One region of the Serratia liquefaciens ATCC 27592 genome, then DNA from elsewhere that is predicted to be linked to it. Evidence: predicted binding sites of a transcription regulator. Region 1 holds the regulator's gene; each other region holds the start of a gene.
The links. The regulator PurR, encoded in region 1, represses purine synthesis genes. The targets are predictions, from matches to a motif close to CANGCAAACGTTTGCNTG.
Positions count from the first base shown of each region.

Region 2: purL (phosphoribosylformylglycinamidine synthase) is a predicted target of PurR. The motif match lies at 2,561-2,578, and genes of this name have one in related genera.
Region 3: purT (formate-dependent phosphoribosylglycinamide formyltransferase) is a predicted target of PurR. The motif match lies at 3,209-3,226, and genes of this name have one in related genera.
Region 4: purM (phosphoribosylformylglycinamidine cyclo-ligase) is a predicted target of PurR. The motif match lies at 2,360-2,377, and genes of this name have one in related genera.

Region 1 covers NC_021741.1:2,278,812-2,283,611, forward strand. Annotated here, with positions in the region: gene punC (purine nucleoside transporter PunC) at 1-642, opposite strand, end outside; gene punR (DNA-binding transcriptional activator PunR) at 766-1,674, shown strand; gene purR (HTH-type transcriptional repressor PurR) at 1,709-2,734, opposite strand; gene cydH (cytochrome bd-I oxidase subunit CydH) at 3,058-3,147, shown strand; gene sodB (superoxide dismutase [Fe]) at 3,202-3,780, opposite strand; gene M495_RS10735 (C40 family peptidase) at 3,975-4,793, opposite strand.
Region 2 covers NC_021741.1:3,947,336-3,952,135, reverse strand. Annotated here, with positions in the region: gene M495_RS18450 (DUF2157 domain-containing protein) at 1-237, opposite strand, end outside; gene tadA (tRNA adenosine(34) deaminase TadA) at 389-934, shown strand; gene mltF (membrane-bound lytic murein transglycosylase MltF) at 935-2,395, opposite strand; gene purL (phosphoribosylformylglycinamidine synthase) at 2,672-4,800, shown strand, end outside.
Region 3 covers NC_021741.1:2,967,627-2,972,426, reverse strand. Annotated here, with positions in the region: gene pabB (aminodeoxychorismate synthase component 1) at 1-122, opposite strand, end outside; gene M495_RS13865 (glycosyltransferase) at 623-1,630, shown strand; gene M495_RS13860 (YoaH family protein) at 1,694-1,939, shown strand; gene purT (formate-dependent phosphoribosylglycinamide formyltransferase) at 1,973-3,151, opposite strand; gene dbpA (ATP-dependent RNA helicase DbpA) at 3,393-4,775, shown strand.
Region 4 covers NC_021741.1:3,797,212-3,802,011, reverse strand. Annotated here, with positions in the region: gene speG (spermidine N1-acetyltransferase) at 1-468, opposite strand, end outside; gene purN (phosphoribosylglycinamide formyltransferase) at 600-1,238, opposite strand; gene purM (phosphoribosylformylglycinamidine cyclo-ligase) at 1,235-2,275, opposite strand; gene upp (uracil phosphoribosyltransferase) at 2,531-3,157, shown strand; gene uraA (uracil permease) at 3,367-4,656, shown strand.

The sequences.
Region 1 (4,800 bases):
AATCATAACGTTGCCACTGAAGATGCGTGACTTTAATAGTTGGAAGAAACTGAGCGCGCTTTTCTTATTGTCGTCGGAAGGCACGGTTTTGGCGCTTTCTTTCAGCAGCAGCGTCGGCAATAGCAGAAGCACGGTAATGCCCAGCAACACGGCGAAAATGGCGCGCCAGCCCATGTGGTTCAGCAACCAGGCACCCACCAACGGAGCCAGCGCCGGTGAAAGGGCTACCAGCGGCATAATGGTCGCGAACACGCGGTTAGCCTTGCCTTCGCGATAGCGGTCAATCACCAAGGCCTGCCAGGTAACGGCAGCGGAGCAAACCCCAATCGCCTGGATAAAGCGCAGCGACCAAAGTTGCACGGCATTTTGCACCCACAGCATGCCGAGGCAGCCGAGGGCAAACAGCGCCAGACCGATCAGCAACACCGGTTTACGGCCGAGGCGATCGGAAAGCGGGCCCCACAGCAGTTGTGCAAAGGCAAACCCGGCCAGGAAGATGCTCAGGCTGGCGCTGATTGCCCCGGCGGAAATCTGCAGATCTTGCTGCATCATGCCGAAGGCGGGCAGATACATATCGGTGGCCAGGTATCCCAGCATGCTCAGGCCGGCAAGGTAGAACATAAAACCAAAGGAATTTCGCATGGTATTTCTCGTTAATATTTTATTGTCGCAGGTTTTTAGCGCCGGCAAGTGTATCCGGCTGGATCTCTGCTTGTGAAACGGTAATATTTGCGAGGTGCTGTTAAAAAAATTGAAGGCAAAGCTATGTGGTCTGAATATTCCCTGGATGTCGTCGATGCGGTGGCCCGCACCGGCAGTTTCAGCGCCGCGGCGCACGAGCTGCATCGGGTACCGTCGGCGGTAAGTTATACGGTGAGGCAGTTGGAGCAATGGCTGGCGGTACCGCTGTTTGAGCGCCGTCATCGCGACGTGGAACTGACACCGGCTGGCGTGCTGTTTATTCAGGAAGCGCGTGGTGTCATCAAAAAAATGCTCGACACGCGCCGACAGTGCCAACAGGTCGCTAACGGCTGGCGGGGCCAATTGAAAATAGCGGTGGATATCATCGTTAAACCCCAACGCAGTCGCCAATTGGTGCTGGATTTTTACCGCCATTTCCCCGACGTCGAATTGCTGGTTCAGCCGGAGGTGTTTAATGGCGTATGGGATGCGCTGGTGGACGGTCGTGCCGATATGGCGATCGGCGCCACAAGGGCGGTGCCGGTGGGCGGCGGTTTCGCCTTTCGCGATATGGGAGATATGCGTTGGTTGTGCGTGGCCAGTCCGCATCACCCGCTGGCCGCGATAGAGGGGCTGTTGAACGACGATCAACTTCGGCCCTTTCCGTCGCTGTGCCTGGAAGATACCTCGCGCAACCTGCCCAAGCGCGTGACCTGGACGTTGGACAACCAGCGCCGCCTGGTGGTGCCGGACTGGGCTTCTGCGGTGGACTGCCTGTGTGCCGGGTTGTGCGTTGGCATGATGCCCGCGCATCAGGTATTGCCTTTGGTGCAGCGCGGGGAACTGGTGGCGCTACAGTTGCAACAGCCATTTCCCGCCAGTCCTTGTTGCCTGACCTGGCAGCAAAATACGCCGTCACCGGCTATGGCCTGGTTGCTGGATTATCTGGGAGACAGTGAAACCTTGAATCAGGAGTGGCTAAGCGAAGAATGACGCCGGAAACCGTGAGAGTTTCCGGCGCAGATAATTAGCGGCGGTAATCGATGAACGGGCCGTCAGCGACCGAACGGCGCTCAACCAGCTTGGGATGAACCTCAATCACCTGCGACTCTTCACGCTTGCTGATGATGCGATCCAGCAGCATGGTGAAGGCCATCTCGCCCAAACGCTCTTTGGGCTGATGAATGGTGGTCAGTGCCGGGGTGAAGTAGCGGGCGTTTCGTACGTTATCGTAGCCAATCACCGATATGTCTTGTGGTACGCGCAGGCCAAGTTCATCGGCGGCGCAGATCGCACCCATGGCCATGATATCGCCACCGCAGAAGACTGCGGTAGGACGTTGTTTCTGCGACAGTATCTGATGCATGGCCTTGTAACCAGATTCCGGCTCAAAGTCGCCCTGAACAATCCACTCTTCACGCACGTCGATATTGGCTTCTTCCATGGCTTTTAAAAAGCCCTGATGGCGGCCGCCGCCGGTATTACGCGCCAGTTGGCCCGGAATGGCCCCGATATCGCGGTGGCCGCGTTCAATCAGGTAGCGCCCGGCCAGATAGCCGCCTTCGAAGGCGTTATCGATAATGGTGTCGGTAAAGTCACCGCGTGCGGCGCCCCAATCCATGACGACCATCGGGATATTGCGATAATCTTCCAGCATGCCCAGCAGTTGGTCCGGGTATTCCGAACACATGACTAACAGGCCATCGACGCGCTTTTGCGCCAACATCGCCAGATAGGCGCGTTGTTTGTCCAGATTGTTATGTGAGTTGCACAGGATCAGCGTATAGCCTTTGCTGTAGCAGCTGTTTTCCACCGCCTCGATCACTTCGGCAAAGTAGGGTGCTTCGCTCGATGTGGCCAGCAGACCAATAGATTTGGTGTGATTGACCTTGAGGCTGCGCGCCACGGCGCTGGGTGAATAGTGCAGCTCTTTGATCGCGGCGCCAACGGCCGCTTTTGTTTCTTCGGCGACGAAACGAGTCTTATTGATGACGTGCGAAACGGTGGTGGTGGAAACGCCAGCGCGTTTGGCCACATCTTTAATCGTTGCCATGTAAAGAATGACTCCTGAACTCACATGTTGCAGTATGTAAGTGTGATGTTAATCGTTTGCCTGCGTAGATCCTTCTCCAAAGAAGCGAAAACTGAGTTTTTAGTGTGTTGAAGTCGTCAGCGCTTGGTCAGGAGGGGCATTTTGCCGGTACACAGTTGTGAACTGCGAATTTTGTCCCATATTGAGCAAAAGGGGAAGAGGTAATCGGTATTATAAACTGGGAAATGATAACAAGATTTTATCGGCCAACTGTGGGAAAATGGTTTAACACATTAATTGTGTGCCTTTTACCCTTGGGAAACCCAATCTGAAAAGGAGTTGTAATGGATACCGATTTGAAAATGTCACTGTTCACCACCCTGGGTGCGCTGGCTGTGATTATCGCTTTTAGCTTCACCGCAGCATTGAACTGATACTCTTCAGTCAACCAGGCGCAGTTCGCTACGCCTGGTTGTATTTTCCCCGCGTTACGCCAGATTTTCCTCCACAAATGCCCAGTTAACCAGCGCCCAGAAGTTTTCCAGGTAGGCCGGTCGTGCGTTGCGATAATCGATGTAGTAGGCGTGTTCCCAAACGTCGACGGTCAGCAACGGTTTGTCTTCACCAGTCAACGGCGTGGCCGCATTCGACGTATTAACAATCGCCAGCGAGCCATCCGGCTTTTTCACTAACCAGGTCCAGCCTGCGCCAAAGTTTTTCACCGCGGCGTCGCTGAATTGTTCCCGGAAGGCGGTAAAAGAACCAAAAGCCTGGTTGATCGCGGCAGCCAATTTGCCCTGAGGTTCCCCACCGCCCTGAGGTGACAGGCAGTGCCAATAGAAGGTGTGATTCCATACCTGAGCTGCATTGTTGAAGATGCCGCCGCTGGAAGCCTTGATGATTGCTTCAAGGGATAATCCTTCAAACTCGCTGCCTTTCAGCAAATTGTTCAGGTTGACCACATAGGCGTTGTGATGCTTGCCATAGTGGTATTCCAGGGTTTCTGCCGAAATGTGCGGTTCGAGGGCATTTTTTTCATAAGGTAGTGCGGGCAGTTCAAACGACATTGCTTCCTCCTTGTACAGTGTCAACTCGCCGCTAAAGCAACGGACCTTAAATTGACCTGTTTTTATTGTGGGTATTTAGCTTAGCAATTTTCGCGATGAAATACAGTGGGGGCTGGCTAAAGGATTGGGTGCTTTAGGGACAGTAGGAAAATCAGTCAGGGGAGAGCGGCTGGGCAAGCCAGCCGCCAAAGAAATTATCGAATGGTTTTCGGTGTTACTACACGGCGGGCGCCGATGTAATGGTTTTGCCAGTAGTCATTGTCGAGTTGGCTGATCCGAATTTCTTCACCGGTACGCGGTGACTGAATAAATTTGCCGTTGCCCAGATAAACGCCAACATGGTCTGCCACGCCGCGGTTATTAATGCGGAAGAACACCAGGTCACCGCTTTCCAGTTCGCTTCTCTTGATCGGCGCGGCGTCTCGCAGGTGATACATTTCGTTGGCGGTGCGCGGCATTTTTATTTTCACCACGTCTTTATACGCGTAGTAAATCAGGCCGCTGCAGTCGAAACCGGTTCTTGGTGAAGTACCGCCCCAGCGGTAAGGCTTGCCCATTTGGTCCATCAGTTTGGCCATCGCGGTTTGCTTGGCGTGCTGATAGCGTTTTTTGTGCGCTGGAGTCAGCTTCAACGGTTTATCATCACGCACCAGTTTTGCGGTGGCCATCCCGGCTTCGCGGTGGCGACCATAGCCTTTTTTGTAACCCTTTTTCGGCGGGGTAACTTTGATTTTGGCTATTTTCTGAGTTTTGCCTTTCGATTTGGCGCTGACGATCTTTTTAGCGGTTTTTTCCGTTTTGGCTTTGGAAACCTTGGCGGTTTTCTGCGGGGTGGTGGTTTTTGCTTTTTTGCTGGCTTTTACCGCTTTCTTTTTCTTGCGGTCATCTGGCCGGGCTTCGTTGACATGGCTTTTGCGTTGCTCGGCGGCAATACGCGCCTGTGGCGCAGCATGCGCCAGATTGAAGAATAGCTGTGTAAACAACAGCACAAAAAGCGTAAGAATTAAACGCATGTCGACG
Region 2 (4,800 bases), 1.7 Mb from region 1:
GAACAATTCACCCAAGCGGTAAAGTAACATGCTGTCGGCGAACAGGCTGCTTATGGCAATCACCAGCGAAGCCAGCGCGGCGAGAAATGCATAACGTGCCAGCCGTCGCCAGTCGAAGGGCTGTACTTCAACGAGTTGCAGCAGCTGTTGCTGCTGTTGCGCCGTTAGCGCACCTTCATCTACCCAGCCGTCCAGTGCTTTGCGCACGATGGTGGCGTTCTTCTTGCTGAATTTCATGTTTTCTATCCTTGAAAAACACTGTTAATAGACAAGTATATACCGGTTGAATTTCAAGCGATAGAAAGTCGCACTGCCGCCGTTTTCTGGGGGACAAATATATTCACCCCGGTTAACACAGGCGCAGCAAGCATCGCCCCTACTGTGTATAATGCCCGCCGCAAAGTGCACGAGGAATGATGCAATGACTGAATATAACGATGAATACTGGATGCGTCAGGCATTGCGGCTGGCCCTGCGTGCGCAGGAAGAGGGAGAGGTGCCGGTCGGGGCGCTGTTGGTACTGGACAATCAGGTGATTGGCGAAGGCTGGAACCGGCCGATTGGCCGCCACGATCCGACCGCGCATGCAGAAATCATGGCGCTGCGGCAGGGCGGGGCCGTGTTGCAGAATTACCGCCTGTTGAATGCGACCTTGTACGTGACCCTGGAGCCGTGCGTGATGTGTGCGGGGGCGATGGTGCATAGCCGCATTCGTCGATTGGTTTACGGTGCTGCCGATGTGAAAACCGGGGCAGCGGGATCGCTGGTGGATATTTTACGCCATCCCGGTATGAATCATCAGGTGGAGATCCTCTCCGGCGTGCTGGCCGAGGAATGCGCAGTTACCTTGAGCAACTTTTTCCGCATGCGCCGTGAACAGCAAAAGGCGTTGAAGCAAGCGCAACGCGCGCAGGCAGATAAGGATCCCGAATAATCAGAAGTTAAGTGCCAACTCCGGCGCCACGGCCGGATAGCCTTTCCCCAGCTCCGCCTGTTCGGCCGCTTCCTGAGCCGCCTTTCTTTCCCTTTCTTGCAGATACCCCACCAGGCTGACCTGATAGCGGCGGATGTTTTCCACGTAGTTATAGGCTTCGCGTCCGCGCGCATAGCCGTAGGTCAACTGCGGGTAGTAGCGCTTCTGGCTGAGCATTGGCAGGCGCTGTTTGACGTCGACCCAACTGTCCGGGTTGCCTTTTTGCATTTTGGTCAGCTTGCGGGCGTCGAGCATATGGCCCCAGCCCATGTTGTAGGCCGCCAGCGCAAACCAGATACGCTCATCTTCCGGCACGCTGTCGGGCACCTTGGCCATCAGCCGCTGTAAATAGAGTGCGCCCCCCTGAATGCTCTCCTCGGGATCGAGGCGATCGTTAACCCCCAGACCGTCGGCGGTGGCCCGCGTCAGCATCATCAGACCGCGAACGCCGGTGGGTGAAGTGGCCTGCGGATTCCAGTGCGATTCCTGATAGGCAATGGCGGCCAGCAGCTTCCAGTCGATCTCGCTGGCGTATTTTTCAAACAGCGAACGGAAGGTGGGCAGTACCGAATCTATCGCCGACAGGAAGGTTTTGGTATCAACGTAATCGAAACTGCCCACGTGGCCGAGGTATTTCTCTTCCAGTCGCGCCAGCGTGCCGTCATCCACCATCTGGCTGTAAAAATCCAGCATGGCCGCGTACAGGCTGTCGTCGGTGCCGCGCTTCAGGTACCAGGTGACAGGTTCTTCATCGGTGACGTCGAAAGCCACCGCCAGCTGCGGATGGATGCGCTGCAGCAGGGCGATGGTCACGGAGTCGCCGAGGGTGTAATCCAGTTTGCCGTCGGCGACCTGCTCGAGCAGCTCTTTGGAGGTGAGATCGCTGGAAGCTTCCCAACTGAGGTCCGGGAATTTACTTTGTTTGAGCTGTTTCAGCGTGCTGACGTGGGCCGAGCCGGAGGCGACCGCCAGCTTGCCTTTAATATCGGCAAAGCTTTTGGGGCGTGCGGTACCCAGGCGATAAACCAACTGCTGGGAAACGGAATAGTAAGCAGGGCCGGTTCGGGCGCGACTGAGACGATCCTGATTGTAGATCAGGCCGGCGGCCAGCAGGTCGGCATCGTCATCGTCCAGATCGTCGAACAGGTCGTTGATGTTCTTATGCGGGATCACCACCAATTTCACCCCCAGATAGTTGGCGAAACGTTTCGCCAGCTCGTAGTCGAGGCCACTTGGCCCCTGCTTGGTGGTGAAATAGGTTAACGGCGAGTTTAGCGTACTGATACGCAACTCTCCGCGGGATTTGATCTCTTCGAGTTGCCCGCCCTGGCCGCCGCGCCAGGTAATATTGGGCCACAGGGCGAGCGCCAGAAGCAGGGTGACAACACCGATTAGAATGTAGTTTATTTTAAGGCGTTTCAAATAGTTATCCAGTGGTGGCACAGGTGCACTGCCGATTGTCATCACGCTTTTTCTTATGGTTAAATCACCAGTGCCGGGGCATTTTGCGCAACAAAACGCCAGCGTGCAACTTTATTGATACGTTATGACAATTCGATGGCGCGAACAGCTTTTATCAATAATAGCTACGCAAACGGTTTCGTCTGTCGCGCAGATTCTCTATAATGGCGCGCGTTTTCCCCCTGTTGCGCCCAATGAAGTGCTGAAGTCAGTTGCTTCGAAGACGAGAGAACTTTGATTATGGAAATACTGCGTGGTTCGCCCGCTTTGTCGGCTTTTCGTGTTACCAAACTGTTGTCCCGCTGTCAGGACGCCCAACTTCCGGTCAGTGATATCTACGCCGAGTACGTCCACTTTGCCGATGTTAGCGCACCGCTCAATGCCGAAGAACACGGCAAGCTCACGCGCCTGCTCAAGTACGGTCCCTCTCTCGCCGAACATGCCCCTGAAGGTCGCCTGCTGTTGGTGACACCGCGTCCGGGCACCATTTCTCCCTGGTCTTCCAAAGCCACCGATATCGCCCATAACTGCGGTTTGAAGCAGGTGGTGCGGTTGGAGCGCGGTCTGGCGTTTTACGTCAAGGCACCGACGCTGACTGAAGCGCAGTGGCAACAGCTTGCCGCATTGCTGCACGACCGGATGATGGAAACCGTCTTCAGCAGCTTGCAACAGGCAGAACAGCTGTTTGCTCAGCATCAGCCGGCGCCTTATCAGGCGATCGATATGCTGGGGGAAGGGCGCAGCGCGCTGGAACAGGCCAACCTCAAGCTGGGTCTGGCGCTGGCCGAAGACGAAATCGACTATCTGCTGAATGCCTTTACCGGGCTGGGGCGCAACCCGACGGATATCGAACTCTATATGTTCGCGCAGGCCAACTCGGAGCACTGCCGTCATAAAATTTTCAACGCCGATTGGATCATCGACGGCGAACAGCAGCCGAAGTCGCTGTTCAAAATGATCAAAAACACCTTCGAGCAGACGCCGGATTATGTGCTGTCGGCTTATAAAGACAACGCCGCCGTGATGGAAGGTTCACAGGTTGGCCGTTTCTTCGCTGCGCCGCAAAGCGGTCAGTATGACTATCATCAGGAAGAGGCCCATATCCTGATGAAGGTGGAAACCCATAACCACCCGACGGCGATCTCCCCGTGGCCGGGTGCCGCTACCGGTTCCGGTGGCGAGATCCGCGACGAAGGCGCTACAGGTCGCGGTGCCAAACCCAAAGCCGGTCTGGTGGGCTTCTCGGTTTCCAACCTGCGCATTCCCGGCTTCGAGCAGCCCTGGGAGCAGGATTTTGGCAAGCCGGATCGCATCGTAACCGCACTGGATATCATGACCGACGGCCCATTGGGCGGCGCGGCGTTCAATAATGAATTTGGCCGTCCGGCGCTGGTGGGATACTTCCGTACCTACGAAGAACAGGTTAACAGCCATAACGGCGTCGAGCTGCGCGGTTATCACAAACCGATCATGCTGGCGGGCGGTATCGGCAACATCCGCGCCGATCACGTGCAAAAAGGTGAAATCACCGTCGGCGCCAAACTGGTGGTGCTGGGTGGCCCGGCGATGAACATCGGTCTGGGCGGCGGCGCAGCCTCTTCTATGGCCTCCGGCCAGTCCGACGCCGATCTGGATTTTGCCTCGGTACAGCGCGACAACCCGGAAATGGAGCGCCGCTGCCAGGAAGTGATCGACCGCTGCTGGCAGTTGGGCGAACAGAACCCGATTCTGTTTATCCACGATGTGGGGGCGGGCGGTTTGTCTAACGCCATGCCGGAGCTGGTCAGCGACGGTGGCCGCGGCGGCCGTTTCGAACTGCGCGATATCCTTAACGACGAACCGGGCATGAGCCCGCTGGAAGTCTGGTGCAATGAATCACAGGAACGCTATGTGATGGCGATTGCCCCGGCGCAGATGGCGCAGTTCGACGAGATTTGCCGCCGTGAGCGTGCCCCTTATGCGGTGATCGGTGAAGCCACCGAAGAACAGCATTTGACGCTGAACGACAGCCATTTCGACAACCAGCCGATCGACATGCCGTTGGACGTGCTGCTGGGCAAAACGCCGAAGATGACGCGCGACGTGACTCGTTTGCAGGCTAAAGGCCAGCCGGTACAGCGCGAAAACATTACTCTGGCCGATGCGGTTAAACGCGTTCTGCACCTGCCGGCAGTTGCCGAGAAAACCTTCCTGATCACCATCGGCGACCGTACCGTGACCGGCATGGTGGCACGCGATCAGATGGTCGGGCCATGGCAGATCCCGGTAGCCGACTGCGCGGTTACCACCGCCAGCCTGGACAGTTACTACGGTGAAGCGATGTCGATCGGCGAACGTGCGCCGGTTGCCCTGCTGGACTTTGCCGC
Region 3 (4,800 bases), 690 kb from region 1:
TGTTCGGCAAAGCCGGAATGCAGCAACATGGCCCAAGGTTGTTGAGCAAGAGGAGCAAACAGCTCCAGCAGGGCGGTGGGGGTGTAGGGCAAAGATTTTAGATTGGGTGCGGTTGCGCTCATGGGCCTCAATAAACCTGACTGACGGGGCGGCTGTTTATGATGGCTATTCTGCCATATTCGGCCGATAGGCGCATGTCCTAGCATGTGTGGACAAAGCACACTTCACATAAACAATGAATCAACAAATTTGCAAATGAAGCATTTTTTGCGACTTCAACTATAATCCAATATGTTAAAAACTGCGTTATCAATTAATGACTCGGATATATCTTATCCATTGGAATCGGGTTTTATAAATTAAATACTCGTAATTAGTTTTATTGCGTTATTACTTTTGATTGAGATCACAAAAATATCAGGCGAACTTATGACATTGCCTGATAATACCGGTTCCTGGACGATAAATACCTAAAAAGAGCACGTTTCGTATAAAACTATAAACAGTAACAAGACGCATTTAGACCCGTTTTATCGCCGGGCACTGCGTTCTAATTTAATTGCACCCTGATATTTTTAAAAAATAGAGATATTCATTCGTTACTTTTTGCGAAGAGCTGCCTATGCCCCTAATGCTGAGTGTCATCGTCCCGTTACATAACGTGGGTGAACTGTTTGAGCCGTTTTTGGCCTCGCTGTTAGCCCAACAGGAGCGGCGCCTGGAGGTGATCATCGTCAACGACGGATCCACCGATGGCTCTGGTGATATCGCCCACCGCTATGCCCAACGGCATCCTCATATTACCGTTATTGACCAGCTCAATGCGGGCGTATCCTGTGCGCGCAATGCCGGGTTGGCTGTAGCACGCGGAAAATATGTGGCATTCCCCGACGCGGATGATTTACTGGCGCCGGAAATGTATGCAACTCTGATTGAAATGGCTGAAGAAAATCAATTGGATGTCATGCAGTGCAACGGTGAACGTTATTTCACCGACCAAGATGAACTGCAACCGATTATTCCGCAAAACCGCTTGGGCGACACCGGCGTTATTAGCGGAGTGAAATGGTTGGAACGCGCGCTCAAATCGAGAAAATTTATTCATGTGGTCTGGCTGGCGGTATATCGCCTTGATTTTATTAAACAGCATCGGTTGTATTTTGAACCGGGTTTACACCACCAGGATATTCCCTGGACCACCGAGGTGATGTTTAATGCGAAGCGGGTGAAATATCTCAGTAAAACGTTGTATCGCCAGCGAGTGCACGATAAATCGATCAGCAACCGTCGGCGGACAGGCCAGGCCAACGTTGAATATCAACGCCATTATATGAAAATAGTGGAGATGCTGGTGGCGTTGAACCAGCGCTATGCGCGGAAAATCAGTATCCGTCCTGCTTTTCACTGGCAGATCACCCGTGAAGCCTTGGGGATCTGTCACAGCATTCGCCGTGAACCTGAACTGGCTGCCCAGTGCCGGATCACCGATGAGTTCTACCAGCGCGGTATCGATCGAGCGATGTCCACCAACGCGCGCGGCCTTAAGCAGGGCTGGCACGTTATGCTCTGGTTGCATCGCCTGAAACAGTGGCGACACGGCGATCATTGCTCACAACCGGCCGCTGAATAACAGGCGTTGGGATCCGCCGGTTTAAGGGGTATACTCGCCCTCCATTTTACCGGAGAGAAACACATGCTTGCAGGTATGCCGTCGTTAAGCCATCTAGAGCAGCAGGAAGCTGCGGATCGTATCCATCAGTTGATGGAACAAGGCATGAGCAGTGGTGAAGCCATCGCACGGGTTGCGCAGGAAATCCGTGAAAAACATCAGGGTGACCAGGTTAGCGTTATGTTCGATGACGAAGATGACGATGAAGAGTATCAGGAACGCCCGGACGATCAGGGTGATGATGACTCGGAAGAAGACGAAAACTATTGATGTTGCAGGGGCCGGCAAGCCGGCCCCAAAGCCTTAACCTTCAATGACCACCGCAGCAGCAGCCTGCTTGGCCGACTCTACCGCCAACTCGATATTTTCAGCTGTCGCCAACGCGACGCCCATCCGACGTTGACCTTCAATTTCCGGCTTGCCGAACAAACGCAGCTGATTGTGGCCGGTCAGCGCACGATCCAGCCCGCTGAAACGCAGGTCGCTACTGGTAAGCTGTGGCAGGATCACCGCCGAGGCAGAAGGGCCGAACTGACGGATTGCGCCAATCGGCAAACCGAGGAAAGCACGCACGTGCAGTGCAAATTCAGACAGGTCTTGTGAAATCAGGGTCACCATGCCGGTATCGTGTGGGCGCGGTGAAACCTCGCTGAAAATCACTTCGTCGCGACAGACAAACAGCTCGACGCCGAACAGTCCAAATCCACCCAGTGCCTTCACCACGTTTTCCGCAATGGCCTGCGCGCGGCTGAGCGCCAGTTCGCTCATCTGCTGCGGCTGCCAGGACTCACGGTAATCCCCGTCTTCCTGACGGTGTCCGATCGGTGCGCAGAAATGTACGCCATCGACGGCGCTGATGGTCAGCAGAGTGATTTCAAAATCGAACTTCACCAGGCCTTCGACAATCACTCGTCCCCCGCCGGCACGGCCACCCTGTTGGGCGTAATCCCAGGCGGTTTTCAGCTGTTCTGGGCTGCGGATCAGGCTTTGGCCCTTACCGGAAGAGCTCATGACAGGTTTGATGATGCATGGGTAGCCGATTTCGTCGACGGCCTGACGGAAGGCTTCTTCACCGTCGGCAAAACGGTAGCTGGAGGTCGGCAGGCCGAGCGTTTCTGCCGCCAGGCGACGGATGCCTTCGCGGTTCATGGTCAGGCGAGTCGCTTCTGCGCACGGCACCACACGGTGGCCTTGCTGCTCCAGTTCAACCAGCATGCCGGTGGCGATAGCTTCGATCTCCGGCACGATGTAGTCAGGACGTTCCTGTTCAATCACGGCTTTCAGCGCGTTGCCGTCCAGCATGTTAATAACGTGGCTGCGATGGGCGACGTGCATGGCCGGGGCATTGGCGTAACGATCTACGGCAATCACTTCCAGCCCCAAACGCTGGCATTCGATGGCAACTTCTTTTCCCAGCTCGCCGGAGCCGAGCAGCATAACGCGGGTGGCGGAGGGGCGCAGGGCGGTTCCAATAGTTAACATAGTCTCGTACCTGGATCTGTGGAGAGTAATGCGGTCTGATTGTGGGCGAGCAGTATATACGAAAACGTTTGCGTGTGCAGCCGGTGGCACACGCGTTGTCGGTTTCTGAGGTAAAACCCCGACTGATGGCTTTTTTTATGCGTGAAATCCGTAATCCTGACTATCTCTGTTATCATCTGCGGTTGATTCGGTGCTGCCGTGGGCGCGCCGCCATTCCATTTGCCATATAAGAGTTATCGCCGTGAGCACAGTTTCTTTTTCTTCCCTGCCGCTGCCAGCCGAACAGTTGGCCAACCTCAACGAACTGGGGTATGCCGAAATGACGCCGGTGCAGGCTGCCGCATTGCCCGCCATCCTGAAAGGGCAGGACGTACGTGCCAAAGCAAAAACCGGCAGCGGTAAAACGGCGGCGTTCGGCATTGGCCTGCTGGACAAAATCAACGTTTCCCAAGTGGCCGCTCAGGCACTGATCCTGTGCCCGACGCGTGAGCTGGCGGACCAGGTGAGCAAAGAATTGCGTCGTCTGGCGCGCTTCACTCAGAACATCAAAATTCTGACCCTGTGCGGGGGCCAACCGATGGGGCCGCAGCTCGATTCGCTGGTACACGCGCCGCATATCGTGGTGGGCACGCCGGGGCGTATTCAGGAACACCTGCGCAAGAAAACGCTGGTGCTGGATGAACTGAAGGTGCTGGTGCTGGACGAAGCCGACCGCATGCTGGACATGGGCTTTGCCGACGATATCGACGATGTGATCAGCTACACGCCGCCGCAACGTCAGACGCTGCTGTTCTCCGCAACCTATCCGAGCGGGATCGAACGCATCAGCGCTCGCGTGCAGCGCGAGCCGTTGAATGTGGAAGTGGACGACGGTGAAGAGCAAACCACCATCGAACAACGTTTCTACGAAACGACGCGCGATCAACGCCCGGCGGTATTAGTGTCGGCGATTCGTCATTACCAACCTTCTTCTTGCGTAGTGTTCTGCAACACCAAACGCGATTGCCAGAGCGTGTACGAAGCGCTGGAAGCGCGAGGCATTAATGTCCTGGCGCTGCATGGCGATCTGGAACAGCGCGATCGCGATCAGGTGCTGGTGCGTTTTGCCAACCGCAGCTGCCGTGTGCTGGTAGCAACTGACGTTGCTGCGCGCGGTCTGGATATTAAAGAGCTGGAGTTGGTGGTCAACTACGAGCTGGCGTTCGATCCGGAAGTGCACGTGCACCGCATCGGCCGTACCGGCCGTGCCGGCTTGAGCGGCCTGGCGATCAGCCTGTGTACGCCACAGGAAATGACGCGTGCGCATGCGATTGAAGAGTATCTTCAGATCAGAGTTAACTGGGCCCCGGTGTCCGAGTTAAGCGGTGCGGGGAACACCACGCTGGAAGCCGAAATGGTCACCCTGTGCATCGACGGCGGGCGTAAAGCCAAGATCCGTCCTGGCGATATTCTCGGCGCACTGACCGGCGAGGCCGGGTTGACGGCGGCGGAAGTGGGTAAAATCGACATATTCCCGGTGCATGCCTACGTGGCGATCCGCAAGGCCAGCGCGCGTAAGGCGCTGCAGCAGCTGCAGCAAGGCAAAATCAAGGGTAAGAACTGCAAGGTGCGGTTGTTGAAATAAGTCGCGTCAGGGGTGCGCTTGCATC
Region 4 (4,800 bases), 1.5 Mb from region 1:
GTATTCACCGTTAACGAAGAATTCGTCAATCAGCTCGCCTTCGACTTCAAAGCCCAATTTGCTGTAGATGTGGATTGCCTTCGGGTTTTCTTTATCGACGATCAGGTACAGCTTGTACAGGTTCAGTACCGAGAAACCGTAGTCCATCGCCAGCTTGGCGGCGATAGTGGCGTAGCCTTTGCCCTGATGCGTCGGGTCGATGATGATCTGGAATTCCGCGCGGCGGTGGATATGGTCGATCTCCACCAGTTCCACCAGCCCGACCTTGGCACCCTGGTGTTCGATGATAAAGCGGCGTTCGCTCTGGTCGTGGATATGTTTGTCGTAGAGATCGGAAAGTTCTACGAAGGCTTCATAGGGTTCTTCAAACCAGTAGCGCATCACGCTGGCGTTGTTGTCCATCTGATGGACAAACGTCAAATCATCCCGTTCCAGTGGGCGTAGCCTGACGTTGGTAGTGCTGGACATGGGGGTTCCTCAATGTCGTTATAGATAGGGGCGGTTGCCACTGTGGGCAAGTATAACGTCGGCGATGGGTTGCGGCGAAAAAAAAACGGCGCCGTGAGCGGCACCGTTTAGAAGGGGTTAAGATTGGCTTTTTAGTCTGCCGCATGCCCTTGTTCGGGCAGGCGCTCGCCATCCAGCCAGGCGGCGTTATCGCGCATCGCCAGGCGGCCTTCGACAAACCAGTTCACCACCAGCGGGTAAAGGGTATGTTCCTGAGACTGTACCCGTTCAACCACCTCGTCTTCCTCGTCACCGGGGAAGATTGGCACCTTGGCCTGCAGGATCACCGGGCCGCCGTCGAGCTGTTCGGTCACGAAGTGCACCGAAGTGCCGTGTTCGCTGTCGCCGTTGTCGATGGCCTGACGGTGAGTATGCAGCCCAGGGTATTTGGGCAGCAGGGAAGGGTGGATATTCAGCATGCGTCCGGCATAGCGCTGCACGAACTGCGGGCTGAGAATGCGCATGTAACCGGCCAGCACCACCAGATCCGGTTGGTATTGGTCGATGGCATCCGCCAGGGCGACGTCAAACGCGGCCCGGTCGGCAAAGGCCTTGGCGTCCAGTGCCTGAGCGGCAATACCTGCCGCTTCTGCACGTTGCAAACCGTAAGCCTGCGCCCTGTTGCTGAACACCGCCACAATCTCGCCGGCAATTCTGCCCTGCTGGCAGGCGTCAATCAGCGCCTGGAGATTACTCCCCTGGCCGGAGACCAACACCACGATCTTTTTCATCCGTTGATGACCACTTGTTGTTCGTCAGAAGAAGCGGTCAGTTTACCGATCTTCCACGCTTTTTCACCGGCTGCGGTCAACAATGCGATGGCGGATTCCACGGCTTCTTCCGGCAGCGCGATCACCATGCCCACGCCACAGTTAAAGGTGCGGTACATTTCGTGACGGCTGACGTTGCCGTTTTGCTGCAGCCAGTTGAAGACGGCCGGCCATTGCCAGCTGGATTCTTCGATAACGGCCTGCATGCCTTCCGGCAGCACGCGCGGGATGTTTTCCCAGAAGCCGCCACCGGTCAGGTGGGCGATAGCGTGCACGTCGATTTTCTCGATCAGCTCCAGCACCGATTTCACGTAAATTTTGGTCGGCGCCAGCAGGTGGTCCGCCAGCGGTTTGCCTTCCAAAACGGTAGTGGTCGGGTCGGTGTTGCTGACTTCCAGAATTTTGCGTACCAGCGAGTAGCCGTTGGAGTGCGGGCCGGAAGCGCCCAGGGCGATCAGTGCGTCGCCGGACTGCACTTTGCTGCCGTCGATAATCTCGGACTTTTCGACCACGCCGACGCAAAAGCCGGCCACGTCGTAGTCTTCGCCATGGTACATGCCCGGCATTTCAGCGGTTTCACCGCCCACCAGAGCACAGCCAGACTGCTTACAGCCTTCGGCGATGCCGGTGATCACGCTGGCCGCGGTGTCCACGTCCAGTTTGCCGGTGGCAAAGTAATCTAGGAAGAACAGCGGCTCAGCGCCCTGAACCACCAGGTCGTTCACACACATTGCGACCAAATCGATGCCGATGGTGTCGTGTCGTTTCAGGTCCATCGCCAGACGCAGCTTGGTGCCTACGCCGTCGGTACCGGAAACCAGTATCGGCTCGCGGTATTTCTGCGGCAACGCACACAGGGCGCCAAAACCGCCCAGACCACCCATCACTTCCGGGCGGCGGGTCTGTTTTACTACACCTTTGATGCGGTCTACCAATGCATTGCCAGCATCGATATCGACACCTGCGTCTTTATAGCTGAGAGAGGTTTTGTCGGTCACTGCGCGATCCCCACGACGGTTTGCGGTTTGAATACTGTGCTTCCGGCATTGATTCCGGAATAAGGCGCGGCAATTCTAACAGCGCAGGCAAACGTTTGCGAGTGGCTTGTGAACCAGCTCCGCTTTTTCGTCATCTATACTGTTATTCAAACTTTTGTTGATCCCGATCGGGCTATTGTGGGTGGCGCAGTCGGCAAAAGGAGGTATAATCCGGCGATTTTTTTGGCCGTAAACCACCTTAATAGGAGAAAAATGATGAAGATCGTTGAGGTGAAACACCCGCTGGTGAAACACAAGCTTGGCCTGATGCGTGAAAATGATATCAGCACCAAACGCTTCCGTGAGCTGGCCTCAGAAGTGGGTAGTTTGCTGACCTATGAAGCGACCGCCGATCTGGAAACAGAGAAAGTCACCATCGATGGCTGGTGCGGCCCGGTTGAAATAGACCAGATTAAAGGGAAAAAAATTACCGTTGTGCCTATTCTGCGTGCCGGTCTGGGCATGATGGAAGGGGTACTGGAAAACGTACCGAGCGCACGTATCAGCGTGGTTGGCGTTTACCGTGACGAAGAAACTCTGGAGCCGGTGCCGTATTTCCAAAAGCTGGTGTCCAACATCGAAGAGCGTTTGGCACTGGTTGTCGACCCTATGCTGGCTACCGGCGGCTCGATGATCGCCACTATCGATCTGCTGAAGAAAGCCGGCTGCAACAGCATCAAGGTGCTGGTGCTGGTTGCCGCGCCGGAAGGGATCGCCGCGCTGGAGAAAGCGCACCCGGACGTCGAGCTGTACACGGCCTCTATCGATCAATGCCTGAACGAGAAGGGCTACATCGTACCGGGCCTGGGTGATGCGGGCGACAAGATATTTGGTACCAAATAAACAAAAATAAAGCCGACTGATGAGTCGGCTTTTTAATGCTCGTCGTCTTTCAAGCTACAGCGTTGTTGTCTGCGGGCGCTAACCCCAGTCACTTATTATAAATAAGCTCCAGGGGATTAACGCCCTTGCCGCCTAGCTGTAACTTGAAATCCATTGAGCATATATCATTAGGCTTACACAACTGATAACGACCCAGAGGAAAAACATCCATGACCCGTCGCGTGATAGGCGTAAGCGAACGCCCGCCGCTACTCCAGACTATTCCGCTCAGCTTCCAACACCTGTTTGCCATGTTTGGCGCGACCGTGCTGGTGCCTATTTTGTTCAAGATTAACCCGGCGACGGTGCTGCTGTTTAACGGCGTCGGAACCTTGCTGTACCTGTTTATCTGCAAGGGCAAGATCCCGGCCTATCTCGGCTCCAGCTTTGCGTTTATTTCCCCGGTGCTGCTGCTGTTGCCGTTGGGTTATGAAGTGGCGTTGGGCGGTTTTATCATGTGCGGGGTGCTGTTTTGCCTGGTCGCGTTGCTGGTAAAAAAAGCCGGTACCGGCTGGCTGGACGTCATTTTCCCTCCGGCGGCGATGGGGGCGATTGTGGCGGTCATCGGCCTGGAATTGGCCGGTGTGGCGGCGAACATGGCGGGCTTGTTGCCGGCTGACGGCGTCAGCGCAGACACCACTACTATCACTATCTCGCTGGTGACGCTGGGCGTGACCATCCTGGGTTCCGTGCTGTTCCGTGGTTTTCTGGCGATTATCCCGATCCTGATCGGTGTGCTGGTAGGGTATGCGCTGTCGTTCTTTATGGGTGTGGTGGATCTGACCCCGATCCGCGAGGCGCACTGGTTCGCGCTGCCGACGTTCTACACCCCGCGTTTTGAATGGTTCGCCATCTTCACCATCCTGCCGGCGGCGCTGGTGGTGATCGCCGAGCACGTCGGCCACTTGGTGGTGACTGCGAATATCGTCAAAAAAGACCTGCTCCGTGACCCTGGCCTGCACCGTTCAATGTTCGCTAATGGCATATCGACAGTGATTTCAGGCTTCTTCGGTTCCACACCAAACACCACCTACGGTGAGAATATCGGCGTGATGGCTATCACCAAGGTATACAGCACCTGGGTGATCGGCGGCGCGGCGGTTCTGGCCATTCTGCTGTCCTGCGTCGGTAAACTGGCGGCGGCTATCCAGGCGGTACCGGTGCCGGTGATGGGCGGGGTCTCTTTGCTGCTGTATGGGGTGATCGGCGCGTCAGGTATTCGTGTGCTGATTGAATCCAAAGTGGATTACAACAAGGCGCAAAACCTGATCCTGACCTCGGTGATCCTGATTATCGGCGTCAGCGGGGCCAAGGTGCACATCGGTGCTGCCGAATTGAAAGGCATGGCGCTGGCGACCATCGTCGGCATCGGCCTCAGCCTGCTGTTTAAGGTCATCAGCCTGTACCGCAAGGAAGAGGAAGTGATCGAAGCGCCGGACGAGTCGGCCGAACAGAAGTAGTAAGGAAAACGGGCAGCCAATAGGCTGCCCGTCAGATTATTGACAAAGGGGATAAAAGCGTGGTTTTTCCCCCTTTGTGTTATCAGCCGAAAATCAATGAATTGATTTTCCTGATTTATTTTCAAAACCTTTAGCGCCTGCCGC